DNA from 4 places in the Yersinia mollaretii ATCC 43969 genome. Region 1 is predicted to be linked to each of the others. Evidence: predicted binding sites of a transcription regulator. Region 1 holds the regulator's gene; each other region holds the start of a gene.

Region 1 (7,331 bases):
AACCATTACTAAAGAAGCCGCCATGGGTCCATAGATTATGAATCCCGGTTGCTTGCCCGCCGTTGCCAATCCCCCAAACGATGATGCCGATACCGGCCAGAATCATGATGATAATGGTGGCAACTTTGAAGAATGAGAACCAGAACTCCAGCTCGCCAAAGACCTTAACGCTCATCATATTGACTGCGCCAATGATCAGAACAACACTCAGCACCCATACCCAGTGATCGACATGCGGGAACCAGACCCCCATATAGATACCAAAGGCGGTCACATCCGCAATCGCAACAATCAGAATCTCAAAGCAGTAGGTCCAGCCGGTGATATAACCCGCCATTGGCCCAAGGTAATCTTGTGCATAACGAGAGAAAGAGCTGGCCTGCGGGTTATTCACTGACATTTCGCCCAAGGCGCGCATGATGATAAATGCCACCACACCACCAATCAGGTATGCCAATAATACGCTTGGCCCCGCCATTCTTATTGCATCAGCCGAACCATAGAATAAGCCTGTACCTATTGCTGACCCCAATGCCATAAAACGGATATGGCGTGTCGTTAGGCCGCGTTTCAGCTTATTTTTGACTGGTAATTCCATGAACAAAGCCCCGTCTTTTTTTCAGCAAAAAGCCACGGGTATGAGCCGTGGCTAAAAAATCCTATCGCTGTGCCGTTATTGCTTGGCAGCAACTTCCTGACGACAACAGACGCGATCGTACAACCCTACGATGACGAATACCAGCAGCGAAGGTGATAACCACGCCAGACCTTGCTCTGCCAGCGGCAAATGCTGCGTCCATTCGGGTAGGAAGTGTGCAAAAGCGGAGGCTTTCACGGCATCAAGGATACCAAACAACAAACTGACCAACATCACTGGAGCCACAATGCGTGAGGCATGATTCCACCAGCGCAGAGTGAAACTCATCAGCACTAGCACGATACATGGCGGGTAAATTGCCGTCAGTACCGGAATGGAGATCTGAATCAGATGGCTCAGTCCCAGATTCGAGACCATCATCGAGAAGATACCGAGGATAAACACCAGCGCTCGGTAAGATAATGGCAAGTATTGGGCAAAGAATTCAGCACAAGCGCAGGTCAGGCCCACCGCCGTCACCATACAGGCGATGAAGATCAATGCAGCCAAGAACACACTGCCCAAGCCACCAAAGGTGTGCTGCACGTAAGCATGTAATACCACGGCACCATTTTGTGCCTCTGGCACCAAACTACCACTGCTGGAACCCAGCTTAAACAAGCTCAGATAGACCAGTGTCAAACCGATCCCAGCAATCAACCCAGCCCAGATGGTATAGCGCGTCAACAACTTGGCGGAAACCACGCCACGTGAACGAGCCGCATTGACGATAACAATACCGAAGACCAAGGCTCCTAAGGTATCCATGGTCAGATAACCATTCACGAAGCCGGAGGAGAACGGCACTTGCTGATAAGCATCCGTAGCGGGAATCAATGGGCCTGCTGGCCAAAGCAGTGCGGCGATACCCAGAATCGCCAGCGCCAAAATCTTCAGCGGTGCCAGGATATGCCCGACCGTATCCAGTAAACGGCCTGGATATAGCGAAATTCCGATAACCAGAGCGAAATAAACCACGCTATAGATAAACAGAGGCAATGGACCATCACCCGTCAAAGGGGCAATACCCACTTCGAAGGAAACAGTTGCAGTACGTGGGGTAGCAAACAGTGGGCCGACTGCCAGATAGCAAACGGTCGCCAGCACCAGACCAGCACTGCGGCCAATCGGGGTGCTCAGAGCATCAATGCCACCGCCGACACGTGCCAGCGCGATAACCGTAATGACCGGCAATCCAACCGCAGTAATCAGGAAGCCCAGCGCCGCCACCCAAACATGTTCACCCGATTGTAAACCTACCATCGGCGGGAAGATGATATTGCCAGCCCCGACGAATAAGGCAAAGGTCATAAAACCTAATGCCATAATATCTTTAGACGATAAACGATGACTCATAGTGATGTGCGTTGCCTAGTTAAATGACCAAAAGAAAAAGTCCTAAGTTGCGGTCTTTCCGACGTGATCGAAACGATACAAAGCTCTGATAAACGCAAACTCCGGCGGTTAATAAGCAATCTATTTCGTCAGTATGCAGTGTTTTTGAAGTTATTTGCAGGTGGAATAGGCCAACAACGGCGCTAAGTAGACCGTTTATAGCGGAGAAAGGCAAGTGAGGATCATAAAAGCAGAGTCATCATCCAGATAATTTCACCAAACCAGTTAATCGTGCCAGATTTAGATAAATACACCCCACAAGATTTGTATCATTTATATCCAACCGTTAACATTTTATCGTCAATATCACCCCACCAACTCAGCGAATCTGGTGAAAATATCATCGGTCAGTAGCGGTTTTTTATCACGGGTAATCGCACCTGATTACGTGGATGAAAAGTGACATTGGAAACAGACTAATCAGCAAAACCCAAAGCTTTTCGGGTGCGCATCAGCACATCAGGTGGCAATGGCAAATAGCCGTCATGGGCTGCCTGCTTTTGCCCTTCCGGTGATAACACGCGCTCAAGGAATGCCGCAGTGAGGGGCTCCAACGGCTGGCCCGGTGCCTTATTGATGTAAATATAGAGATAGCGCGACAAAGGATAGCGGCCATCTTTAACATTTTCGGGCGTCGGCAGCACAAAATCCTGCCCAGAGGCCGCCAGTGCCAGTGGTTTAACACCACTGTTACGAAAACCGATACTGGCATAGCCAATGCCATTTAATGACTCTGCTACGGCTTGCACCACAGATGCAGAACCGGGCAACTCATTGACATTATTTATAAAATCGCCATCGCACAGCACCCGATGCTTAAAGTAGCCATAGGTTCCCGAGGCTGAATTTCGGCTGTAACGCTGCAACGCGCGAGCCGCCCAGTCCCCCTCCAGCCCCAATTCACCAAAGCGCTGAACTGGGCGGAGCGCCCCACAGCGGCGATTTTGCGAGAAAATAGCATCAAGCTGAGATAAATTCAGTTTATTCAGTGGGTTGTCCTGATGAACAAAAACCACTAAGGCATCGACGGCCACAGGTACAGCCAGCGGCGGATAGCCATAACGTTGAATAAATGCGCTAATTTCACCATTTTTCATTGGCCGACTCATCGGGCCAAGTTGGGCAGCCCCAGCGGCCAAGGCGGCAGGGGCAGTTGAAGATCCTGCCGCCTGAATCTGCAAATTAACGCCGGGATAGTGATGATTGAAATCGTCAGCCCATAAGGAGATCAAGTTGGCTAAGGTATCAGAGCCAACACTGGAGAGATTGCCTGACAGGGTATGAGCAGTAGAAACTGACGATGATGAGTGCTGCGTCATCATTGGAGATAGCACCACCTGTTGCGCGAAAACGCCATAGCACAACCCTAGCATGGCGGTGAACAGCGCCCATTTTCCCCATCTCATCAGCTTAATATCCATGCAGTGTTAGGATTTGACTGCATTCTCGGCTAAAACTGTGGGAACAATCAACCGGTTCGGCAAGGTAAAGATAAATCGCGTGCCCAGACCAATTTCACTCATCACCTCTAAACGCGCGTCGTGGTGGCTCAATGCATGTTTCACAATCGCCAGCCCCAACCCACTGCCGCCCGTTTGCCGTGATCGCGCTTTATCCACCCGATAGAAACGTTCCGTCAGCCGTGGCACATGTTCCGGACCAATCCCCGGCCCATTGTCGCTGACCTGAAATTGCGCGCCTTGCGGTGTTTGCTGCCAACACACCTCAATTTTAGTGCCCTCAGGAGTGTGATTGACCGCGTTATAGACCAGATTTGATACCGCACTGCGCAGTTGGTCTTCATTGCCAAACACCTTTAACTGCTCGTTCACCCGGAAAGTAATCTCATGGCGACCATTACTCAGCGCCTGCACCTCATGCTGCAATACCTTGAGCATCAACGGAATATCCACCCGCTCATTCATATCCACATTAGGTGCAGCTTCAATACGTGATAGCGTCAATAGTTGTTTAACCAGTCCATCCATGCGCTTGGTCTGCTCCTGCATCGTCCCTAGTGCTTTGTCCCGTAATGGCCCAGCTAACTCTTGGTCATGCATCATTTCCAGATAGCCCTGCAACACCGTCAGCGGGGTGCGCAGCTCGTGGCTGACGTTAGCAAAGAAATTACGTCTCGCCCCTTCCAACTGACGCATTTGAGTCACATCACGGGCGACCATCAATAATTGCCCCTCAGAATAAGGCATCACGCGGAACTCGACGTAATAACCATTGTTCAATTGCAGGGTCAGCGGGCGGGAAAAGGTTTGTTGTTGCAGGTATTGGCTGAATTCAGGATAGCGCAATAAGTTGAGAATATGCTGCCCATTATCCTCCGGCCAACGGAACCCGAGCAATTGCTGAGCCAAGCCGTTACACCAGAAGATATTGCCATCAATGGTCGTGATAACCACTGCGTCTGGTAGTGACTCGGCCCCGCTACGGAATCGCTTGATAAGTAATGCTAACTCACGCCGACGCCGACGATTTCTCAGTTGCATCTGGTACAAGCCGTAAAACAGCGGCTCCCAGCTCCAACGCCCCGCAGGAGGGGTCATGCTACGGTCTAACCACAGCCAGTGAGATAATTTGAGTTGGTTATAGAAGTTCCAGACCAGCGCCGCGAGCACGGATACCAGCAACAACCAAGGGAGATACCCGATAAAAGCACCCAGCAGCAGTGCTGGCAAACAAAAAAGAGCCAGCTCTAAAGCCAGCGTTTTCCATGATAAACGTTCTAACACGACGAATTCTCCGGCACTGAAAACTCAGTAGCGCGTTGAGAAACGGTATCCAGTTCCCCGGACAGTTTGTACCATGCGATCATGACCATCAACTTCAAGCGCCTTGCGTAGCCGACGAATATGCACGTCAACCGTACGATCTTCTACATAAACGTTAGTGCCCCAGACATAATTAAGCAACTGTTCACGGCTGTAAACACGTTCAGGATGGGTCATAAAAAAGTGCAGCAACTTAAACTCGGTTGGCCCCATCTCTAGTGCTTGCTCATTAGCCATCACTCGATGAGAGGAGGGGTCAAGGCTTAACCCTTGCATTTCAATCACTTCTTCAACTGCCATCGGCGATATCCGCCGCATAACCGCCTTGATACGCGCCACCAACTCCTTCGGCGAAAAGGGCTTGGTGATGTAGTCATCAGCACCCACTTCCAAACCGCGCACCCGGTCTTCTTCTTCGCCACGGGCGGTCAACATCATCACAGGAATATCTCTGGTCAATGCTTCGCGTTTCATATGCTTAATAAACTGGATACCCGAGCCACCCGGCAGCATCCAGTCCAGTAGCACTAAATCAGGGTAAGGCTCCGACAGACGAGTGACTGCGCTGTCATAATCTTCGGCTTCTAAGGGTTGGTAACCATTCTGTTCCAACACAAAGCACACCATCTCACGGATTGGTGCTTCATCTTCCACCACCAGTATGCGTCTTGCCATCATCAACCCTGCCAGTAAGTTAGTGGTCACTATTTGATTTCGGGAGCCATTATGCGTCACTTTTGTGACATTTTTATGAAAAACATCACGCTTCTATCAGCAATAAGCATAGTGATAAATTTCACAGTAATTGCAAAATGCAGCAGCCAAGTTTGCGAGACGTCTCGGAGATTTGCCTCATGCTCTTGTTTTAGCCGCGACATCCTGCGACCAGCGTTTATAATCAGCGCCATTCTCTTTGACTGATAACCTGCCGTGCGGGAGATTTATGCGCATTATCCACACCTCTGATTGGCATTTAGGCCAGCATTTCTTCACCAAAAGCCGGGCTGCCGAACATCAGGCATTTCTGCACTGGCTCATTAAGCAGATCGAAGAAAATCAGGTAGATGCGCTGATTGTCGCTGGCGATATTTTTGATACTGGCTCCCCACCTAGCTATGCCCGCGAGTTGTATAACCGTTTCGTGGTTGAACTCCAGCCCACTGGCTGTCAATTAGTTGTTCTTGGGGGGAACCACGATTCAGTATCAACACTGAATGAATCACGCGGTTTGCTTTCTTATCTGAATACTACAGTGATCTCCTGCGCCAGTAGCCATCTCGAACAACAAATTATTACGCTGAAAAACCGTCAGAAACAGCCTGCGGCCTTGCTGTGTGCCATTCCCTTCTTGCGCCCACGGGACTTGGTGACCAGCCAAGCCGGTGAATCTGGTGGGCAGAAGCAATTGGCGTTGCAAGAAGCCATTGCGGGCCACTATCAGGCGTTATATCAGCGAGCCGTTGAACTGCGCAGCGAACTGGGTTTGCCTCTGTCTATTATTGCCACGGGGCACCTCACCACCGTAGGGGTCACCACCTCAGACTCGGTTCGTGATATCTATATCGGCACACTAGATGCCTTCCCGGCGCAAGCGTTTCCACCGGCTGATTATATTGCGCTGGGCCACATTCACCGCGCACAGCAAGTAGCTAAAACGGAGCATATCCGCTATAGCGGCTCGCCCATCGCCCTGAGTTTTGATGAATTGAGCAAAGAGAAAAGTGTTTATTTGGTGGAGTTTGCCCAACAAACATTGGCGTCAGTGGCCCCGCTACTCATCCCTCAATTTCAGCCGATGCAGCTCATCAAAGGGGATTTGCAGCAAATAGAGCAGCAGTTGGCTAAATTTGCTGACCACCAAGGCTTACCTGTCTGGCTGGATATCGAAGTGGCCACCCAAGACTATCTTACTGATATTCAACGGAGAATTCAGGCGTTGGCAGCAGATCTCCCCGTTGAGGTTGTACTATTACGTCGCAGCAAAGAACAGCGCAACAACAATATTGAGCGGCAAGAAAAGGAGACACTCAATGAGCTGAGTGTCGCCGATGTCTTCGAACGCAGACTGGCACTGGAGCCAGATTTAGCCGAGCCACGCCAGCAGCGGATGCGCCAAATGTTCAATCAGGTGGTTGAAGCGATCACCCAAGGTAATGATGCCGCAGAGGAGCAGCCGAAATGAGAATTTTAAGCCTGCGCCTAAAAAACATTAACTCTCTACAAGGGGAGTGGAAGATAGACTTTACTGCTGAGCCCTTTGCCAGCAACGGCTTATTCGCCATCACTGGCCCGACGGGGGCGGGGAAAACCACACTGCTGGATGCAATCTGCCTTGCGCTATACCACCAAACACCACGTCTGAATGTCACGCCCAGCCAAAATGAGCTGATGACACGCCATACCGCAGAATCTCTGGCCGAAGTTGAATTTGAGGTGAAAGGCACCCGTTATCGCGCCTTCTGGAGTCAACGTCGCGCTAAAAACAGCCCTGAAGGGAGCCTACAAGCACCTAAAGT
Region 2 (7,331 bases), 1.4 Mb from region 1:
ATAATCAGGACCGGGATTTTAGTCAGTGCCATAAACTGACCCAAGGGCACCGACTCTCCTTTGACGGTATCAAAAGCGTTCTTTGTTGGAGGGGGAACCTCGCCTTCAGGAAAGACAAAGCTGCTGCCGGGTTCAAACGCGACAATCCCTTTGACCTTGGCGTTCTTCATCGCAGTAAACCAGCCCGGGCCGCCACCCTGAGAGTGAGTAAATAAAATAGCCGGGCCAGATTTATCCACTACGGCTGACAGGGCATCTGAAATCACATTAATATCAAAAGGGCCAGTATTGGGAGTCATCTGACGGTAGTACTGGTTTAACGCCTCTTTATCATGGGAGAACTGAACACCATCAAAGAAATCAGGCCAGACCCCCAGACGGAACTGATTAAACCATAATTGCTCATCGCCAACGGGCTTGATCGTGCCTTCTACCATGCTGCGTCCGGCATTGCCCCGACGGGGTTGATCGACCAAATAGGTTGAGAAGCCACGGCGCAGGAAGATATTCTGAAAACCCTCGCGCCCATCCGGCGTGCTTTCCCATGTCCGGGAAGACTGCCCCGCACCGTGTAACATCACAATAGGATATTTGTGAGGGTTCTCAGGGATCTGATAAAACACAGCGGCGTGATCACCATGATAACTCTGGCCAGCGGAGTCCAGTGGCTTTTTCGGATCAAACTGACCCGGTGCCGTCATGATCGCCCCACCTGCGGCAAAGCTTCCCTGAGACTGAATCACTAAGGGTTTTGTCGGCTCAGCGAATGCAGATTGCGGAATCAGCCCACCCATCAACATACAGGCGGTAAATGTTTTGAGTAAGGTTTTCAATGTCTGTTCCTCTTATTTATCACTGTGGATATTGGTCGTCCGTGACTTTTTCCATCCACGTCACAGTGTTACCCTCAAGTGTTTCTGAGATAGCAATGTGCACCAGCGGCTGCTTTGCGGATGCACCATGCCAGTGTTTGACACCCGGCGGAATCCAGACGACATCACCGGTTTTGATTTGTTGGGCTGCCCCCTCCCATTCCTGTACCCAACCTGTACCGGAAGAGACAATGAGTGTCTGTCCAAGGGGATGTGTGTGCCATGCTGTCCGTGCTCCCGCGTCAAATGAGACTGTCCCTCCAGAGATTCGGGCTGGGGCGGTGCCTTTAAAGCGGGAGTCAACTTTTGCCGTGCCAGTAAAGTACTCTACTGCACCCATAGTTGTGGGTTGCGATCCTGCTGAACTGACTGTCACCGCCCCCTGTGTTGCGGCAACGGTGTGCGTACTGGTCAGTAAAAGTGCAGCCAGTGTAATAAGGGTCATTTTCATATCGATTCAATCCTTTAAGGCGAGAAATTCCAATTAATCCATTGAAGATAAAACTATTTCCCTTCTTTAAAGACCTCTTTTGCGATGGATATTGCTGTGACTGCGGTTGGCCATCCTGAATAGAAGGCAAGCTGGGTGATGGTTTCGACCAACTCTTCTTCAGTGACACCGTTTTGGCGTGCCAAACGCAGATGAGAGCGCAACTGGTCGGGGCGATCCATTGCAATTAGTGCGCTAACGGTCACCAGACTCCGGTCACGTTTTGAGAGCTGTGGCCTCTCCCAGATATCGGCGTACAGGACATCGTCTGTGAGTTGCGCCATTTTGGGGGCAATATCACCCATTAATTGTTGCGCCCGTGACGGCTTCTCTGCCTGATTTTTCGTGGCGTCCTGTGCGTGAGCAACGGTGGCAATCGAACCGAAAAATGTTAGGGCGGTACAAAGCAGACATTGCTGAATCTTTTTTTTCATCATCCATTTCCTTTGTTATCGACACCATTAAAAATGGGGAGTCGTTCGGTGACGATAACGTGATTTTACCGGATGCTTCATGTCACTAGGCTGACCGCGACCTGACAACTCTGTCAGAGTAACGGGCTAAATTACCTTGATTAAAAAGACTTTTTATCAGCTGGGGCACTGCTTACTGCGAGGGTCAGACCAAAGGTATTGACTCCATTTTGGCTACTGGCAAATACCTCTCCCCGATGCATTATTGCCACGGCTCTGACGATGGAAAGCCCCAGTCCATGATGTGTGGCACTGTGTGAACGTGCTGAATCCACACGATAAAAACGCTCAAAGAGTCGTTTTAGATGCTCAGCCGCAATAGGTTCGCCGACATTGGCGACGGCAATGGACGCCAGATTATCTTCGTGTGCAATCTTCACGGTGACGGTGGTGCCGGGAACCGCGTGTCGGGCGCTATTCTCCAGTAGGTTAGCCAACGAACGGTGGAATAGTCGCCGATCAATACGCGCGGTGATATCCCCTTCGACATGAATAGACAAGTTTTTTTCGGCAAATGAAGGTTCGACGTATTCTGTGGTTTTGTACGCCTCTGCACGAAGAGAAACTTCGGTTAATTGGGTGGCATGCTCCCCGGCCTGAGCATGAGAAAGAAATAACATATCGTTGACGATAGAGGTCATGCGCTCAAGCTCTTCCAAATTGGACTCAAGTAACTCCTTGAGTTCATGCGTTTCGCGTTGACGTGACAGACCGAGTTGTGTTTGGCCCATCAGATTGGTCAGTGGGGTTCTCAGTTCATGTGCCACATCAGCATTAAAACTTTCAAGTTGTCGCCAGGCGATTTCCTGCCGTTCGAGTACGCCGTTGAATGCGACGGCCAGCTTTTGCAGTTCATCTGGCAGTGTTGAAGTCTCCAGACGCTGCCCGTGATTTCCCGGAGCAAGTCGGTGCGCCTGATCACTGAGTTTGTTAACAGGGCGCATGCCTATTCTGGCAATCACGAACCCCAACAGGGCCACCAATAAGACGCCAATTGCGGTAATCACAATCAATGTGCGGGTAAATTCATTCAGGGTGCCCATATAGGGCGTGGAATCGATAGCAACAACATAGCGCAGCGCAGGACGCTCACCTTTGGCAGGAATCTCCGACATCAGCAGAAAGAGAGAGCATGACGCCTCTGTTGAGCCAGAAACTTTGCTGAATCCACTGCGCAGTGACGCCCAATTGACACCGCTTGGCGGCGGCCCCCCTATCCGAAGTCGGGGGTCATCACTGAGAATCCAGTACTGTACTCGACCCCCTTCAGTGGTGGCTAAATCGGCAAATTTGCTGGCCAGTGTTTGCCAGCCATCCAGCGTGGTGCGAGAGAGAATCCACGGTGTCATCAGCGACTCCCTGAACCGTAATTCGTTATGCATCTGTTTTTGTAATGATTCATGTAGGGAGCTTCTCAGCACAAGACCGACGGCTGAGATTATCAACACAGCAGCAAGGGCAAACATCAGCGCCAGTCGCCCTGAAATGGAACTTTTAATCATAACGTCGTCCTTTATTTGGCCTGTTGTTCGGGCCGAGTTTCGAGGACATACCCCATGCCTCGCACTGTATGTAACAGTTTGAGCGAGTAGGGCGCATCAATTTTCGCCCGCAGGCGCTTTATTGCGACCTCGACGACATTAGCATCGCTGTCAAAGTTCATGTCCCAGACCTGTTCTGCAATCATCATTTTTGACAGGATCTCGCCCTGATGTCGGGCTAATAAACTTAACAGAGCAAACTCTTTTGCTGTGAGTTCGAGGCGCTCCCCCCCTCGAGTGACACGTCTCGCCAGTAGGTCGAGATGCAGATCGTTAATGTGCAATTGTGTCACATCCGCGCCGTCGCTGGGACGTCGCCGCAACAATGCCTGTATGCGGGCAATCAGCTCAATGAGCGAGAAAGGTTTCGGCAGATAATCATCTGCGCCATGACGCAAACCCTTGACGCGTTCATCAACTGAACCTCGGGCAGACAACATCAGCACGGGGGTTTGCTTACTGGCGCGTAGACCTTTCAGAACACGGTAACCATCCATGCCGGGCAACATGACATCCAGCACAATCGTGTCGTAATCATACTCAAGGGCCAGATACAATCCATCCGTGCCAGTGGCCGCGATATCGACAGTGAAACCCTGCTCGGTCAGTGCGCGATGAATATAGGAGGATGTTTTCTCCTCATCTTCGACCAATAGTAGCCGCATGTTTCTCTCTCCCTTTGTCGGTCAGGATAATAAAAATCTCATTTCACCTATCTTAGCGCTTCATGACTAACACCAAGCTGACATTTTCCTGACATTTTTGTCAGAAAAGTCTTTATGTCACTGACAAACATGTTATCTGGCAGTCACGTTGATGTCAGCATGACCCCCTTAGACTACCTGCCAGCCTATCCCTACTCAAAAAATACCCAAGTGAGTGACGGGGTAATACGTGTTTATTTGAATATCTGGAGGTTTTTTAAATGAAACATAACGTTTGCAAAGCGATATCGGTTTTAAAAAGTGCATCGACTTTTAAAACGTCACCGATTTTTAAATCAAGCTTGCTAGCGGCAGTGATCACATTTTCATCAGGGGGCGCAATGGCAGCAGATTATAAATTAAATCCATTTACCTTAGCTTATGACGACGCGATTACTGAAAATGTGAAAGGCAAAGTCAATATTCATCCGGTCACCTATAAGCTGAATGGGCTGGATATTTCTGCTAACGTTTATACGCTGGCAAATTATGATCCCGCCAAAAAATATCCGGCAGTGGTGGTGGCACACCCCAATGGAGGGGTAAAAGAGCAGGTCGCGGGTCTATATGCCCAGCGTCTGGCTGAACAAGGCTACATTACTGTGACTGCGGATGCGGCATATCAGGGGGCGAGTGGGGGTTTACCTCGTAATGTGGATAAACCGGCTTACCGCATTGAAGATATTCATGGCATGGCAGATTTCATTAGCCAATATCCCGGCGTAGACACTGCCCGTTTAGGATTACTGGGTATTTGTGGCGGCGGTGGCTACTCGTTAAAAGCAGCGCAAACAGATAAACGTTTCAGTGCCATTGCGACACTGAGCATGTTTGACTCAGGCTTGGTTAGACGCAACGGCTATCAGGATTCGCAGCTTTCTACGATACAAGAGCGTTTAAAACAAGCCTCGGATGCACGAGCACAGGAAGCGGCTGGTGGCGAGGTTATTTATCTAGGAGATGCCAAACTGACAGACGAACAAATTGCCAAACTGCCGTTTGACCTCTATCGGCAGGGTTTTGAGTATTACGGCAAGACTCACGCTCACCCTAACTCGACCTTCAGATACACCGCCAGTAGTCTGCTCGACTTAATGAGATTTGATGCGGCAAGCAATATGGATTTGATTAATAAGCCGTTACTGATGATAGCCGGTAGCAAAGCCGACTCCCTTTATATGACTGAGAAAGCCTTTAAAGGTGCCACTGCTGCGAAAGACAAAGAGTTATTTCTGATTGAGGGCGCAACCCATATTGAAACCTATTGGAAGCCGGAATATGTGAATCAAGCCATGGGGAAATTAGATCAATTCTTCGGAAAGAATCTTTCAAAAACAGAAATATAGAATCAATTATTTGCATTCCGACAACATAAAATAAGTTCTGATTATTATTTGGTCACTTATATTAATCAAAAATCCACGCAAGTGCGTGGATTTTATGGTGTTTGTCAGTTTTATGAGATTCAGTGAAACCTCATAAGACAACAAATTTTATTTAGACGTTGAACAAGAAGTTCATCACGTCGCCATCTTTTACGATGTAGTCTTTACCTTCTGAACGCATTTTCCCGGCTTCTTTCGCGCCTTGTTCACCTTTATAGGTGATGAAATCATCAAAGGCGATAGTTTGAGCACGGATAAAGCCTTTTTCGAAGTCGGTATGGATTTTACCGGCGGCTTGTGGCGCGGTTGCCCCCACAGGGATGGTCCATGCGCGGACTTCTTTGACACCCGCAGTGAAGTAGGTTTGCAGATTCAGCAGTTCATAACCCGCACGGATAACACGGTTCAGACCCGGCTCTTCAATACCCAATTCAGCCATAAACTCAGCGCGGTCTGCATCTTCCAGTTCAGCAATGTCAGACTCAACAGCGGCGCAAACAGCCACTACAACAGAACCTTCTGCTGCCGCAATGGCGCGCACTTGATCCAGATAGGGGTTGTTTTCGAAGCCATCTTCATTGACGTTGGCAATGTACATGGTCGGTTTCAGCGTCAGGAAGCTCAAATAACGGATCGCGGCTTTATCTTCTTCGGTCAGACTCTTCAATGCACGTAACATGCCCGCATTCTCTAAATGTGGCAGACATTTTTCCAGTGCTTCCAGTTCAGCTTTAGCGTCTTTATCGCCGCCTTTGGCTTTCTTCTGAACTCGATGGATGGCGCGTTCGCAAGCTTCCAAATCAGAAAGTGCCAGCTCAGTATTGATGGTGTCAATATCATCAGCCGGATCAACCTTCCCTGCGACGTGGATAATGTTGTCATTCTCAAAACAACGCACGACGTGACCAATCGCTTCGGTCTCACGGATATTGGTCAGGAACTGGTTACCCAGACCTTCGCCTTTCGATGCCCCTTTAACCAGGCCCGCGATATCAACAAATTCCATGGTCGTTGGCAAGATACGTTGCGGTTTAACAATCTCGGCCAGTTGATCCAGACGCGGGTCCGGCATTGGCACCACACCCGTGTTGGGTTCAATGGTGCAGAACGGGAAGTTAGCTGCTTCGATGCCCGCTTGTGTCAACGCGTTGAACAGGGTGGATTTACCGACGTTAGGCAGGCCCACAATACCGCATTTGAATCCCATGTTTTATATCACCTTAAATAACTTAAAAATCAACCTGTTAGGGTTAACAGATTGATGTAATCAAAATTTATGCCGCCATTATACACATAATGATGATTTATCTCGATCATGCTGTTTCGTTGCGGGTGGCGATTTCACTGTAATGGCTGATAGGTGATTGATTTTTCTAACTCTGTGTCTGAGATCACGTTTCTGTCATCTGAAGTTTTCTGGCAAATGTCCGATAACTAATGATGACGATCTGCATATTGAGTTTGGATTATCCCAATGGAAATGAGCATCTATAAGTGGTTAATAGTAATTTTACTCGGGGGGATGGTCGGTGTTGTGGGAATGCGGTTTTTAACGGCAGATATTGAGCCTGCTGGACCCACCTTTGCGCAATTGATTGATCAATATGGCGTGGAAATAGAGAAACAGTCGGGCCAAAGCGTAAGGTATGTGGGCTACAAGAAAAACAGACTTTATGAGGATTTTGATAGTATTCAACTGACCTTCACTGCGACAACCGACAAATTCGAGCGCAGCCATGAGTTGTCAGAAAATAAGAGAAAAGCAACCGCATGGGATGCCCTTTTTTGTACCGATAAACTCAGCGATATAGCTGATGAATATGATGGCAAAAGCAATAACTTTCTTGGGCGGGTGAGGGTGATCAC
Region 3 (7,331 bases), 1.2 Mb from region 1:
TATCAATGCCTGCATTAATACCGCCTTGAATATCTGAGTGGAGGTTATCACCCACCATCAGGATCTGTTCTTTCGCCGGATGATTCATTAAATTAAAAGCATACTCAAATATCGCAACATCAGGTTTAGCCGCACCGACTTCCTCAGAAATAATAAGTGGGGAAAAGATATCTTTTAAACCCGTGCGCTCTAAACGGAGGGTTTGCAACCCGGTAAAACCATTGGTAATGATGCCCATCTTCACTTTACCACTCAGCGCATCAACCAATTCACGTGCGCCGGGTAGCAATGAACAGATATCAGCCATCGCCACTAAAAACTCACTGTTCAGGCGTGTCGCTGCTACACCTAATTTTTCCGCCCACATTTCAAAACGGGTGTTTTGTAATTCGGTAGCAGAGATCTTTCCGTCTTGATAATCAACCCACAGCGGTTTATTCACCAGTTGATAATGATCGAAATCCTGCGCGGAGAAATCCACATTAAAGCGCGAAAACATCAGCTTTAGCCCTTGATATGCATCAAAGTGAAATAATGTTTCATCCGCATCGAACAATATCCATTGGTATTTCATGACTCTTATCTCTCTGACATCATTAGGCGCGCTATGGTAGCGACTATTGCCGCTCAGCTCAAGCTACACAGCCCTTCCCACTAAAGTAAACAGCACTCATTATCCTATAAGCAGTGCTGCGGAAATATCACGGTTTATCGCAATCGTCGTCTCGCCGGTGATGAGCGGGACATCAAATACGGCTAATATTTTGCGGTTAATCTCAACCAGAGCATCATCGAGTTTAACCTCCATATCTGTCGCAATATCAACCAACTTCTCACGTTCCCAAGTGTCACGAGAAATAAGTAACTTCAAGAATGTGACTGTGCTATCAGCCAAATTAGCCGAGATGGCCGCCATTGACTGTGGATTAATCTCTTCCGGAGTCTGGGCAACAACGTTATCGGTGACAAACAGATTTTCAAGCAGTTTGACCAATTCCAGACTTTCATTTTTTAGCAGATTAATCCGATCGGTATTATTAATCACTTCGGACGTTGGCGACGGTAGACTTAATGTCATTGGCGTCGCTCGGCTATCAAGGTCGGTATAAACTAGCTTGCTGTCTAAGGCAAAACGCTTATACACACGTTCAAGGAATTTAACCTCTTGCGGGGTGATGGTTCCCTCAACTTGAATTAAATGTGCCAGAAAACGCGCAATAGCCCGACGATTCTCCAGCGAGAGCGGCTCAAGATTATTTTTCAGCGCTAACAAGGTGTTATTCTTTCTGATGCCCGGTTGCAGATAGGCTTTTAGGCGCATACGCTGACCCGGACTCAGATAACCCCAGGCATCAATGTGTCGAGTCAGAACCATCGATTCAGGCTCGCCGATAGAGCCATCGACCATGACTGCAGCACAAGCCAGCTCCACCGCCAACATTGTGACACGATATGCGGCAAAGGTCGCAGACTCCGCCACCATCGATTCGATAGGAAAGAGTGCCACGGTATCTTGCAACACCGGCGTGCGGTTATCCGCTCTGACATCAGGTTCAATGCCAACTTGCAATGAGGCCAGTGCAAAAGTCAGTGCCATCACCTGACTGCGGGTGATGCGCTCCAAGGGTTTAGTGCCACACGCGGTGCTGAGTCGAAGAAAAATCTCTTCAAGGGTAATCAGTAACAGGCCATAACCCACTCTGGCTTTGATACTTTCTAATTCGGTTTTTAATGCCACGGACCACAATGGCATTGGCATTAATAACTGCCCTTCCAGCGACATTTTTTTCTTTGGGTTAACACTGGCAAAGCGGTTATAAATATCGAGATCCTGCTGACATGTTTCAAATATTGCCCGAAGTTTATCTCGGTGTGCTTTACACACGGCGACATTCGGCAGTTCACCCATTTGCTGGAAAAACTCTTGCCCCATTAACCCCGCAGAAGCAGGACGATAAAATATCAGTAACTTGGTTTTATTAACGGGTAATAAAAATCCATCACCATATTTCTCACGATAACGTTGCTGGAAGAGTGAGGAAAAAATATCAGCGCAATGGGCCATCGAAATATTTTGGTTTATTGCCGGATCGGCTTCGCCCCAAGCTAGCGCCCAAGCGGCGGGTAAGGGTTTCTGGTCAATGGCTAACTGCCCTAACCCAACCAGCAATGCCAGTGGCAGCTCCGTTGACGAATCACGAGTGGGTGGTGGAGGTGACAAATAGAGTTTCTCCTCGATATTCACTCGAGAGAGATAAACTAATAAATTCTGTGCGTAATGGTTGAAGGCGTTATTTTTCCCATAAATGCTTAATAGACGGTTAATCTCCGCCTCAAGCTTGGGCAGTTCTCTTTTCGCCACGGGATCTATGGCGGCATCAACCAGTATTCGGTGCTCTAGCCCATAGAAAAATAAGAAAACATAGCCAATGTGTGCCGTGGGCGATTTACGGCCTTCGGCTAACCACTGCAAATAGGCTCGCCTCGCCTCCGGTGAGCATGTCGAGTAGTCAGGCGCATTATCAATCAGGGATAATGAGGTATCGACCTCTTGTTCCGCGACATCCATTGAGGGATTAATAAATGCAGGCTCGGCACCAGTACGGTTACTTTTATATTTATTACCAATATAAATCATGCCATCCGGCAAATTGATTCCAGCAACAACAGCCAGCTCACCGGGACGCAGCCATGATGCGCGAGCTAAGGAACCACGGGATATTTCGGACTTTTTCGCGTCAGACTTCTTGTTCTCTTCCTCGGGTGGATTTGAGGTAGCGTTATGACTGTCAGTGGTATTCTCAAGTTCCAACTGCGAAGGGGTTAGCGGGTAATCGCCCAGATCGGGGATGGCTGCCGTTTTCTGCATGTCAGTGTTAATCACTGGACCGAGGCGGGGCTTAGCCCCTTTGAGGTTTTGCCAAACAAAAAAGAGGCATAAAATAGCCGCACTCAGTGCAATCCACGCTTCTCTTGGGATACCCGTGATCAGCCCTAAAACGACTATCAGTAGGATAACCCAGCCAGTACCGGTAGATTTTTTCTTCGCCACGATGCTTTATATGCCCCTATCTTAAACTGGTCATTTTTATACTGCCGTTAATGGCAATTTTTAATAAAAAAGTCTTTTACACATTATTTAATTTTTATAAAAGCACAGTAAAAACCCTTAATTTGTACTTAAGTCAAATTTATAGGTTAAATAATAAGTCAGTGTTTTAATTTAAATATTATTTGCACATCAATACAGTAGGCTGAAGTCCCTAATAAAGCAATTATGCCAGTTGATTATGCATTCAGCTAGTAAAGTCTCTACCGCTATGGCATAAATTCCGTCGCTTTTGGCTAGCCCTATCTGTGTTTGGGGAAAATAGAATTATTGGGTTTTATTACTGACCGTTTGTGTTCAGACAATGGATTTCGAAGCCCGCAATAATAGGTATTGATGGTATAACCCGGCGCTAAATACCCCAGCAATGACACTGACATGGCGGCGTTTTCTCGGTAAAAACTAAAAATCCCGGCCATTGCTGCACCGGGATAGTCTAGCTGAAACGGATGACGATTTATTTAATCGCCATCGCATCGCGCATCGTAAAGAACAGATCCGTTTGATCCGTCAGCCCTACGACGTTGGCGGCGTGTGGCCCGTAAGCGGCGATACGTAATTGTGTACCGGTGTGCCCCTGCGAATCATCTTCAGAGTTACCATAGCTTATCGCCATGACAGCACCATCTTTGGTGGTTAATGCTTGGGTCAAGCCCGGCGCTTTAGCATCAGCTTCGATAATTTGGCTGGAGTGTGCGTGGTCCGCCGTCACAATCACCAATGTATTTCCGTCAGCACGAGCAAACTCCAAGGCTTTTTGCACCGCTTCATCCAAATCGACGGTTTCGCCAAACTGGCCGCAAGGATTAGCTGCGTGGTCTTGCTTATCAATTGATGCCCCTTCTACTTGCAAGAAGAAGCCCTTCTCATTGGTTTTCAGTAGGTCAATCGCTTTTTCAGTCATAACAGCCAATGTTGGGACGTCTTTGGTTCGCTCGGCATTGTTCTCACAAACCACCGGCGGTTTGTCCAAATTGCCGTGGTAGGAGGCTTTCGGCCCCTGCCAGCGCACCGGCATATTGCCAGGGCTGAACAACCCTAACAGGGGTTTTTGTTGGTCTGCTTGCTTGATGGCATTCAGGTCATCAAGATTTTCGACAATCACATAACCACGGGCCAAGGCTTGGTCACGTAAGGATTTGTCTTTCCATTCGCCGGCTTTGGCAACTTGACTGAAGGATTTAGCGCCGCCCCCTAAAGTGACATCAGCACGCCCGGCGATCATCTGCTCGGTAATGGAGCCGCGCCCACCATTTTCCAGTGCATTGGTGCCGCACTTCTCACTGGTCTCTTCAGGGCCGTAGCACTTTCTCCCAGTGACGTGAGCAAACTGCGCCGCCGGTGTGGCATCTTGCAACTCCGCCGTAGAGACGTTACCGGTCGCTTTACCCGCTTTCTTAGCCAGTTCCAACAAAGTGACGTGATCTTTCCCAAACACATCGACACCCAGAGCACCATTATAGGTTTTCACGCCGGATGACCATGCCGTAGCAGACGCGGCGGAGTCAGTCACGTAATCCGGTTTTTGCGTTTTCTTGTCTAATGAATAGTGGGTGTATTGCCCTGTCAGTGGTAGTGCATCGATCCCTTTAAAGAAACCGCCCGCCCCCATGGCATAGTTACGTGCCGAGGTAATTTCTGAATCCCCCATGCCATCACCAATCAGTAAAATGACATTTTTTACTGTTTTGTTGGAGAGTGAATCACGCAGCGCTTGAGTTTGATCGCCCGTCAGGCGACGCGCACCTCCCAATTGTGTGATATCGCCTTGGGCACTGCGATCATATAAACCCGTGGCGGCAGCAACAGCATTGGGTGTCAACAGGGTGCTGCTTAGCATCAGGGCGGATAGCGCGATCACGGATAATGGATGGCGACGGATAAAAGGGGATTTGCGGTTCTGCATCAATATAATTCCTTGTTGTAAAACAGTAATACAATTTGTATTAATTGGTTACAACGGATACTAGAACAGACGAATGACGCTTTTATGACAGTCGCGATTAATTATTTTCCCTTATTCTTTCAGCCTCCCCCTGACACTCTCTTTACGGTAGCACCATAGGCGCTAAATCAAACCGCCGTTGGCACGCAGCACTTGCCCATTGATCCAGCCGCCATCTTTACCCACCAGAAAGGCCACTGCGGCCGCAATATCTTCTGGGGTGCCCAATCTTTCCAGTGGTGCCATTTTTGCCATTTTTTCAATCAGTTCCGGTGATTTTCCGTTGAGGAATAGGTCCGTCGCGGTTGGCCCCGGAGCCACTGCGTTGACCGTAATATTACGACCCCGTAACTCTTTTGCCAGAATTGCCGTCATGGTTTCAACCGCCGCTTTGGTTGCGGCATACACCCCATATTTTTCCAGTTTCAACCCCACCACACTGGTCGAAAAGTTAACAATGCGACCTCCGGCTCTGAGGCGTTTAGCCGCTTCCCGCATCCCGTTAAAGCTCCCTTTCAGATTAATGGTAATCTGGCGATCGAAATGCGCATCATCACTGTCGGCAATCGCACTGAGAGACATGATCCCGGCATTATTGACCAGCACATCGACACCACCAAACGCCGCTTCCGCCGTCGCAAAAAGTTGTGCCACGGCGGCGGCATCACTGATATCCGCTTTCGCACTCAAGGCATTACCGCCCGCTTGCTGAATTTTGCGTACCAATGCTTCAGCTTCACTATCGCCTCGTGAATAGTTGATTAGCACGGTGTAACCATCCTGCGCCAAACGTTCCGCGATGGCCGCACCAATTCCCCGTGATGCCCCAGTGACAATGGCAACCTGCTGAGTGGTATTCACCATGATATTCTCCTAAATCTACGTTTAATAATGAGTGGTGATTCATTGGCTGCCATTAATCGATGTGGAACATGTCAGCTCAAATCCGCAAACAGAGAATGCCACTTTTACTGTTTCGGATAATCCCCTATTATTCGATAATACTATCCGAATAAAGCGAACAATAACGTGGACAGAATAGATGCAATGCGGGTGTTTATCAGGGTAGTAGAGCAGCGCAGTTTTACCCAAACCGCACAAGATTTAAACTTGCCGCGCTCCACAGTGACGGATGCTATTAAGCAGCTTGAAAAGCGCTTAAATGTGCGTTTATTACAGAGAACGACCCGTCATGTCAGCCCCACACTGGATGGGGAGGCTTACTATCAACGCTGCCTGCGAATTATTGCCGACATTGAAGATGCTGAAATGGCATTTGCCCACGCTAAACCGCGCGGTTTGCTGCGAATCGATGTGCAGGGCACATTGGCCCGCCATTTTGTTCTGCCTCAGTTACCTGATTTCATTGCTCAATACCCTGATATTGAGTTATTTATCAGCGAAGGAGATCGTCTAGTCGATCTGATTCGCGAAGGGATTGACGGGGTATTGCGGGTCGGTAATTTGCAAGACAGCGATATGGTCGCCCGCCGAGTCGCCCTGTTGCCACAAGTCACCTGTGCAGCACCGCAATATTTAGAGCAGCATGGCACTCCAGAGTTGCCGACCCAGTTGAGTGGACACCAAATGGTCGGTTTTCGCTCCAGCGCTACGGGCGGATTGCTGCCACTTGAGTTTAGTTCCCACTCGTCGTTGGGTGCTTATCCAACAGTAAGAAGTGCGCACTCTTTATCAGCGCCACATTTATCGTCTGAAACTCTACAAGTGAAATTACCGGCAGTTTTATCAGTCACTGGCGCTGAAAGTTTCGTGGCTGCCGCGCGATTGGGCTTGGGGATGATTCAAGTGCCGCGCTATCACATAGCGCCTGATTTAGCCGCAGGAACACTGATTGAGATACTGCCCGAATTCCCACCACCGCCGATGCCCGTCTCTTTCTTGTATCCGCACAGTCGCCAGCTTTCGCCACGCGTGCGCATTTTTAGTGATTGGCTAAGTCAGCTATTTCTTACCGCAGAGATAAAAGGATAGTGACTAGCATCAGCAGCCGAGCTACCCAGCCCGGCTGCGGCCACGGATTAAGGCGCTTTCTCGACGGATTGATAAATATCGATATCAAAGTAGCCGTCGGTCATGCCGTCATTGAGGTAGACCTCATAACAGGCCCCCTCCGCCGGGCGATAACCACTTTGCGGCAGATGCTGGTGATACAACTCACTCCAGGCTTTAGCGTAGTCATCATCGGTCACACGGGTGTGGTACACCGCATACACCCCGCCGGGGATCTCTTGCAGTGTCAGTTGATCACTGAGTGGT
Region 4 (7,331 bases), 1.3 Mb from region 1:
GCACGGTTTCCACCAAACACGGCATGGTAAAAACTGACCATATTCTGTTTATTGCTTCCGGCGCATTTCAGGTCTCCAGCCCGTCAGACCTTATTCCGGAATTGCAAGGTCGCTTACCTATCCGCGTAGAGTTGCAGGCGCTGACTACGGATGATTTCGAGCGTATTCTGACGGAGCCGAGTGCCTCGTTAACCGAGCAGTACAAGGCGCTGATGGCGACCGAAGGTGTGACTGTTGAGTTTACCCGCGAAGGTATCCGCAAAATCGCTGAAGCGGCATGGCAGGTGAATGAACGCACCGAAAATATCGGCGCACGTCGTTTGCATACCGTGCTGGAGCGCCTGATGGAGGATATCTCCTATGACGCCAGCGAAAGTCATGGTCAATCCATCACCATTGACGCGGCCTATGTCGGTAAGCATTTGGATGAACTGGTTGCAGATGAAGATCTGAGCCGTTTTATCCTATAATTCGCTTTATAGTCCCATGCTGGATAAAATGGTCCGCCAATAAATATCGAGTGGGAGGCATCGCCTCCCACTCTTGTTTTCATCAACATGTTTTTGACTATTATTCTTGGCAGACATGAATCTTTTTAACGCGCCAATATGGGCGGACCAGACCCCTATAAAATGAAGCGAAAAATGAGCCTATCAACTAACACCAGCCAAACTCAGGCTTGGCTGGAAAGCCTACGGCCACGAACCCTACCTCTGGCTTTTGCCTCTATCGTCACTGGCTCAGCATTGGCTGTCTGGCTCGATAGTTTTAAACCCGCCGTCGCTTTACTCGCCTTATTGACGGCTGGCCTGCTGCAAATTCTCTCCAATCTGGCCAATGATTACGGCGATGCTATTAAGGGCAGTGATACTGAAGAGCGTATCGGGCCGTTGCGCGGCATGCAAAAAGGGATGATTACTCGCCATCAGATGAAAGTTGCGCTGATTATCACCGTGACCCTGACGGTCGTTTCCGGTATCTCACTTATCGCCATCGCCTGTGAAAAACCCAGTGACGTTTTAGGCTTCCTGCTGCTCGGCCTGATGGCTATTGTGGCCGCCATTACCTACACCGTGGGTAATAAACCCTATGGTTATATGGGGTTGGGCGATATATCCGTGTTGGTATTCTTTGGCTGGCTGAGTGTCGCCGGGACTTATTACCTTCAGGCTGGGCACTTTGATAGCATTGTCATGCTGCCTGCCACGGCCTGTGGTTTACTGGCTACCGCTGTTTTGAATATTAATAATTTGCGTGATATTGAAAATGACAGAGCAAATGGCAAAAACACACTGGCAGTGCGACTCGGCCCAGTGGTTGCGCGTTACTATCATGTGCTGCTGATTGCTGCTGCTATCTTCTGTCTGGCGCTATTTAGCTTTTTGAATCTGCATAGTTGGGCTGGATGGATCTTTATTTTGGCTGTCCCACTGTTGGCTAAACATGCCCTGTTTGTCCTGCGCGACCCAACGGCGGCGGGCATGCGCCCGATGCTTGAACATATGGTAAAAGCCGCGCTGCTGACCAATATCCTGTTTGCCGTCGGCTTGGTATTGAGTTAATCCCACCGCTCTCTTTACCCTAGCGGGCTGGCGTGAAGGTCCGCTTGGGTAAATTTAACAATTGATGCTTTTGCCAACAGCGACCAGAAAGGGATATACTTAGCATCCCAGCCGCAACCAGACGTTAATCCTATGAAATATGATACTTCCGATCTCTGCGATATCTATCATGAAGAGGTAAATGTGGTAGAACCCCTGTTCTCCAATTTTGGCGGACGTACTTCATTTGGTGGCAAGATTACTACTGTAAAATGTTTCGAAGATAACGGCTTGTTGTTTGACCTGCTTGAAGAAAATGGTCTGGGCCGCGTTTTGGTCGTCGATGGTGGTGGCTCTGTGCGCCGTGCATTAATCAATGCTGAACTTGCTGATTTGGCGCTGAAAAACGAGTGGGAAGGGATTGTTGTTTACGGTGCCGTCCGTCAGGTTGATGAACTGGCTGAGTTGGATATCGGGATTCAGGCGATGGCTGCTATCCCTGTTGGAGCTGCCGATGAGGGCATTGGCGAGAGTGATATCCGCGTTAATTTTGGCGGCGTAACCTTCTTCTCCGGTGACCATTTGTACGCTGACAACACAGGTATCATTCTGTCAGAAGAACCCTTGGATATTGAATAATATACCACGTACCTTTCAGCGAAAAACCTAAAAAAGGGCGATATTGATATCGCCCTTTTGCATTCCTGCTACTTCAAGCAGGAAGAGTCGATGAAAGCCAGTCAGTCGTTAGACTTCTTCCATCTTTCCCAACAGTGCCCGCAGACGATCCTGCCAGACGTGTTGCTCTTGCTTTAGTTGCTCATTTTCACGCACTAAGGCTTCACGGCCACCCGCTACATCCTGAACTTCTTGGGACAGGGTGTTATTTTTCTCTTTCAGCTCTTCAATTTCCATCTGTAACAAAGTGATGGTATCAATCGCCTGCTGAACTTTAACTTCCAATTTCTCAAATACTTCAAATGACATTCTTCGGTCCCCTTCTGGTAGCAAGGCGTACAACTTTTAGTCGCAGTCATCACTCTTCACCGAAGTTACCCTATGCACGACATAACCTTATCGACTAAAGCAACCCTCGGTAGATGAAACTGCTGTGAATACTTATCGCGCTATATATCCATCGAACGAGTGTAACAAGCGCTATGTTCTAACGCGTCCCTTCGTAAAGGCAACGCAGCTTGATAAAAACGATGCTCTTGATAAACCGATTGTATGTAGCCAGTCTCCCCCTGTCTAGCGCCATACGGCACAAACCACACTCTGTAGCAATTTCGTATCAGGAGATATCGGCAAAAACTGAAAGACGGTGACGGCCTATACTGTAAAACTCTACATTCTCTTAACAAGCAGATAAGAAACCACTGGTCTGATCACACTTTTAAAGTCCCTTAACAGCCACGAATAACGCGAAATCGCTCATTTTTATGACGCACTACACACATTTTGATTTCGCTATTTCTCGTTTGTGCTCGTTAACGATAAATTTACATCACTCCCTTCGCGGTACGAAGGGCAAAAATAAGAAATACCCTATAAATCTCTGTCTGTAGGACATCTACTATGAGCCAAACCGCTAGTTCGACCTTGAAGGGCCAGTGTATCGCAGAGTTCCTCGGTACCGGTCTGCTAATCTTTTTTGGTGTGGGTTGTGTTGCTGCGTTGAAGTTGGCCGGCGCCAGTTTCGGGCAATGGGAAATTAGTATCATTTGGGGCTTGGGTGTTGCCATGGCCATCTACTTAACAGCAGCAATCTCAGGTGCACACCTTAATCCGGCAGTCACCATCGCATTGTGGTTATTCGCTTGCTTTGATCGCCGTAAAGTTATCCCTTACATTGTGGCGCAGGTTGCGGGCGCATTTTGTGCTGCGGCATTAGTGTACGGCCTGTACTACAACCTGTTCGTCGATTTTGAGCAAACTCATCAAATGGTTCGCGGCAGTGCCGAGAGCCTAAATTTGGCGGGTATCTTCTCTACCTATCCAAATCCGCATATCTCTGTTTTCCAAGCTTTCTTGGTTGAAACAGTAATTACTGCCATTCTGATGTGCCTGATTTTGGCACTGACTGATGATGGTAACGGTATTCCACGTGGTCCGCTGGCTCCTCTGCTGATTGGTATTCTGATCGCCGTTATCGGTGCATCAATGGGGCCATTGACCGGCTTCGCATTAAACCCAGCACGTGACTTTGGTCCAAAAGCATTTGCTTATCTGGCTGGCTGGGGTGAAATCGCCTTCACTGGCGGACGTGATATTCCTTACTTCTTGGTGCCAATCTTCGGGCCAATTGTCGGCGCATTGCTCGGTGCATTTGGTTATCGTGCGCTGATTGGCCGCCACTTGCCATGTGATGTGTGTGCCGCCGATGAAGACGAAAACACGGTCACGGCCACAGAACGTAAAGCATAAAACATAAATAATAGATTGTAATATACCCAAAGAAATTGCCGTTGCGGGTAAGTGAGTGTCACTAACACCCCTGTGGCCTCAAGGACGATGGGTATAAATGGCAACTTAAAATGTGAGCTTATTATGACAACTGAAAATACGACTCCAAAAAAATATATTGTTGCGCTTGATCAGGGTACCACCAGCTCCAGAGCGGTGGTGCTGGATCATGATGCTAATATCGTGAGTGTGTCTCAGCGCGAATTCACCCAGATTTACCCGAAAGCGGGTTGGGTCGAACATGATCCCATGGAGATCTGGGCAACCCAAAGTTCGACTCTGGTTGAGGTGCTGGCAAAAGCGGGTATCAGTTCTGATGAGATAGCTGGCATCGGCATCACTAACCAACGCGAAACCACCATTGTTTGGGATAAAGCGACCGGCAAACCGGTGTATAACGCCATTGTCTGGCAATGTCGCCGCACTGCTGATATCTGCGAAAAATTGAAGAAAGAGGGGCTGGAAGAGTACATCCGCCACAACACGGGCTTAGTCGTTGACCCTTACTTCTCTGGCACCAAAGTGAAATGGATCCTCGATAACGTGGAAGGCGCGCGTGACCGTGCTGAGCGCGGCGAGTTGCTGTTTGGTACAGTGGATACTTGGCTGGTGTGGAACATGACACAGGGCCGTGTACACGTTACGGATTACACCAACGCATCACGTACCATGATGTTTAATATCCGCACCAAAGAGTGGGATGAACGTATGCTGGCGGCGCTGAATATCCCGCGTGCCATGCTGCCTGAAGTTCGCCCATCCTCTGAAGTCTACGGTCAGACCAATATCGGGGGTAAAGGTGGCACGCGTATTCCTATCGCGGGGATCGCGGGTGACCAACAAGCGGCGCTGTTCGGCCAGCTTTGTGTACAACCGGGTATGGCGAAAAACACCTACGGCACGGGCTGCTTCCTGCTGATGAATACTGGTGAAGAAGCGGTTCAGTCTAACCATGGGCTGCTGACCACTATCGCCTGTGGCCCGCGCGGTGAAGTTAACTATGCACTGGAGGGCGCGGTGTTTATTGGCGGTGCCTCTATCCAATGGCTGCGTGATGAGCTGAAACTGATCAGTGATGCTACCGACTCCGAATACTTCGCGACTAAAGTGAAAGACAGCAATGGCGTCTATGTCGTGCCTGCCTTTACTGGCTTAGGTGCTCCTTATTGGGACCCGTATGCCCGTGGTGCAATTTTCGGTCTGACGCGTGGTGTGAACAGCAACCATATTATCCGCGCAACACTGGAGTCGATTGCATACCAAACTCGTGACGTACTGGATGCGATGCAAGCGGATTCCGGTGCCCGCCTGAAATCACTGCGTGTCGATGGCGGCGCGGTGGCGAACAACTTCCTGATGCAGTTCCAAGCCGACATTCTGGGCACGCGTGTTGAGCGCCCGGCTGTGCGTGAAAGCACCGCGTTGGGTGCGGCATTCTTGGCAGGTCTGGCGACAGGCTTCTGGAATGATCTGGATGAAGTGAAGAGCAAGGCAACCATTGAGCGCGAATTCCGCCCAGGGATTGAGACCACTGAGCGCGATTTCCGCTACAAAGGTTGGAAGAAAGCCGTCGCCCGTGCTCAGGCATGGGAAGACCACGAAGAGTAACGGCCTACCTGTTTTACGCTGAACGTGTTTTTGTCATCAACGCGCTATCGCCCCCCGATAGCGCGTTTTTTTATGCGCTCACCGCTGCGCCTTCAAGGACGAAGAGTGCTAGAATTCCCGCCCATATATCGTTCCTCCATTTCGCAATCAACAGGTCTAACCATGAAACGTGAATTAGCCATCGAGTTCTCCCGTGTTACCGAAGCTGCCGCGCTAGCAGGTTATAAGTGGCTGGGTCGGGGCGATAAAAATGCCGCCGACGGCGCTGCGGTACGGGCTATGCGCATTATGCTCAATCAGGTCAATATCGATGGGCAGATTGTTATCGGTGAAGGCGAAATTGATGAAGCACCGATGCTGTTTATCGGTGAGCGCGTCGGTACGGGGCAAGGGGATGCTGTTGATATTGCGGTTGATCCCATTGAAGGCACCCGCATGACCGCCATGGGGCAGGCCAATGCGTTGGCGGTGTTGGCGGTGGGCGATAAAGGCACATTTTTACATGCGCCGGATATGTATATGGAGAAGCTGGTGGTTGGCCCCGGTGCGAAAGGCGCTATCGACCTTAACCTGTCGCTCGAGCAAAACCTGCGTAATGTTGCCAGCAAGCTGAATAAACCGTTAGTTGATTTAACCGTGATCACGCTAGCCAAACCGCGTCATGACGGCATCATTGCTGAAATGCAGCAACTGGGCGTTAAAGTCTTCGCCATTCCAGATGGCGATGTCGCGGCATCCATTTTAACCTGTATGCCAGAGAGCGAAGTGGATGTGATGTACTGCATCGGCGGTGCACCTGAAGGGGTGATTTCGGCTGCGGTGATTCGTGCATTAGACGGCGATATGCAAGGCCGTTTGTTGCCGCGCCATCAAGTGAAGGGGGATAACGAAGATAACCGTCGAATCGGTGAGCAAGAGCTGGCGCGCTGTAAATCCATGGGCATCGAAGCAGGTAAAGTTCTGTTATTGGGGGATATGGCGCGCAATGACAATGTCATTTTCTCCGCCACCGGAATTACCAAAGGTGATCTGCTGGAGGGGATTTACCGCAAAGGGAACATGGCGACCACCGAAACACTACTGATCCGGGGCAAATCTCGGACCATTCGCCGCATCCGTTCCACCCATTTCTTGGATCGCAAAGACCCGTCACTGCACGAATTCTTACTGTAACTTGGTCGGCATCAATAAAAACGGGTACTGCATTCAGTACCCATTTTAGTCTTAGTATGCTCAGCCTCGCTTAAACGCGGTGTTCTTGTGGCTGCATCCGATGGGATAACGGCCACCAGCAGAGCAAAATCAATATCGCCATGGCGAACATCAGCAACCCCAGACTAAATTGCCCGGTCTGCGGCAGCATAGCGGACAACCATGTCGCCAATCCTGACCCCACATTCTGTAGCCCGCCGACCAGTGCCCCTGCCGCACCTGCCAGATAAGGGAATGGCTCCATTGCTCCGGTGGTTGCCAGTGGGAATAACATCCCCGCCCCAAAGAAGAATAGTGCTGCCGGAATGACTAGCGTCCAGATATTCATCACGCCAAACCAGCCCGGTATCCACATCATCAACCCTGCCAGCAGGCAACTGATCACTGAATGCCACATCAGACTGTGGAAGCTTTTACCGTCGCGACCGGCATACCATGCGCCAAAGAATGCCGCTGGAATTGGCAGGATAAACAGAATACTGACGGTTACCCCACTCAGCCCAA

The links. Region 1 encodes PhoB, which activates phosphate uptake and scavenging genes when phosphate is short. Its sites were predicted from a motif close to CTGTCATAAAACTGNCNNAT; they were not measured.
Positions count from the first base shown of each region.
Region 2: HRD69_RS16800 (heavy metal response regulator transcription factor) is a predicted target of PhoB. The motif match lies at 4,108-4,127, and genes of this name have one in related genera.
Region 3: phoA (alkaline phosphatase) is a predicted target of PhoB. The motif match lies at 5,087-5,106, and genes of this name have one in related genera.
Region 4: HRD69_RS04775 (MIP/aquaporin family protein) is a predicted target of PhoB. The motif match lies at 2,971-2,990, and genes of this name have one in related genera.

Region 1 covers NZ_CP054043.1:2,358,834-2,366,164, reverse strand. The annotation lists gene proY (proline-specific permease ProY) at 1-598, opposite strand, end outside; gene brnQ (branched-chain amino acid transport system II carrier protein) at 674-1,993, opposite strand; gene HRD69_RS10430 (PstS family phosphate ABC transporter substrate-binding protein) at 2,449-3,438, opposite strand; gene phoR (phosphate regulon sensor histidine kinase PhoR) at 3,460-4,776, opposite strand; gene phoB (phosphate response regulator transcription factor PhoB) at 4,801-5,490, opposite strand; gene sbcD (exonuclease subunit SbcD) at 5,759-6,997, shown strand; gene HRD69_RS10410 (AAA family ATPase) at 6,994-7,331, shown strand, end outside.
Region 2 covers NZ_CP054043.1:3,754,404-3,761,734, reverse strand. The annotation lists gene HRD69_RS16820 (alpha/beta hydrolase) at 1-833, opposite strand, end outside; gene HRD69_RS16815 ((R)-mandelonitrile lyase) at 853-1,323, opposite strand; gene HRD69_RS16810 (carboxymuconolactone decarboxylase family protein) at 1,377-1,799, opposite strand; gene HRD69_RS16805 (heavy metal sensor histidine kinase) at 1,937-3,337, opposite strand; gene HRD69_RS16800 (heavy metal response regulator transcription factor) at 3,349-4,041, opposite strand; gene HRD69_RS16795 (alpha/beta hydrolase) at 4,302-5,426, shown strand; gene ychF (redox-regulated ATPase YchF) at 5,578-6,672, opposite strand; gene HRD69_RS16785 (hypothetical protein) at 6,940-7,331, shown strand, end outside.
Region 3 covers NZ_CP054043.1:3,546,398-3,553,728, forward strand. The annotation lists gene yjjG (pyrimidine 5'-nucleotidase) at 1-574, opposite strand, end outside; gene HRD69_RS15810 (tellurite resistance TerB family protein) at 674-3,052, opposite strand; gene phoA (alkaline phosphatase) at 3,567-5,015, opposite strand; gene HRD69_RS15820 (SDR family oxidoreductase) at 5,178-5,918, opposite strand; gene HRD69_RS15825 (LysR family transcriptional regulator) at 6,084-7,046, shown strand; gene sbmC (DNA gyrase inhibitor SbmC) at 7,094-7,331, opposite strand, start outside.
Region 4 covers NZ_CP054043.1:1,084,671-1,092,001, reverse strand. The annotation lists gene hslU (ATP-dependent protease ATPase subunit HslU) at 1-470, shown strand, start outside; gene HRD69_RS04790 (1,4-dihydroxy-2-naphthoate polyprenyltransferase) at 645-1,562, shown strand; gene rraA (ribonuclease E activity regulator RraA) at 1,695-2,180, shown strand; gene zapB (cell division protein ZapB) at 2,289-2,528, opposite strand; gene HRD69_RS04775 (MIP/aquaporin family protein) at 3,120-3,968, shown strand; gene glpK (glycerol kinase GlpK) at 4,092-5,615, shown strand; gene glpX (class II fructose-bisphosphatase) at 5,778-6,788, shown strand; gene emrD (multidrug efflux MFS transporter EmrD) at 6,859-7,331, opposite strand, start outside.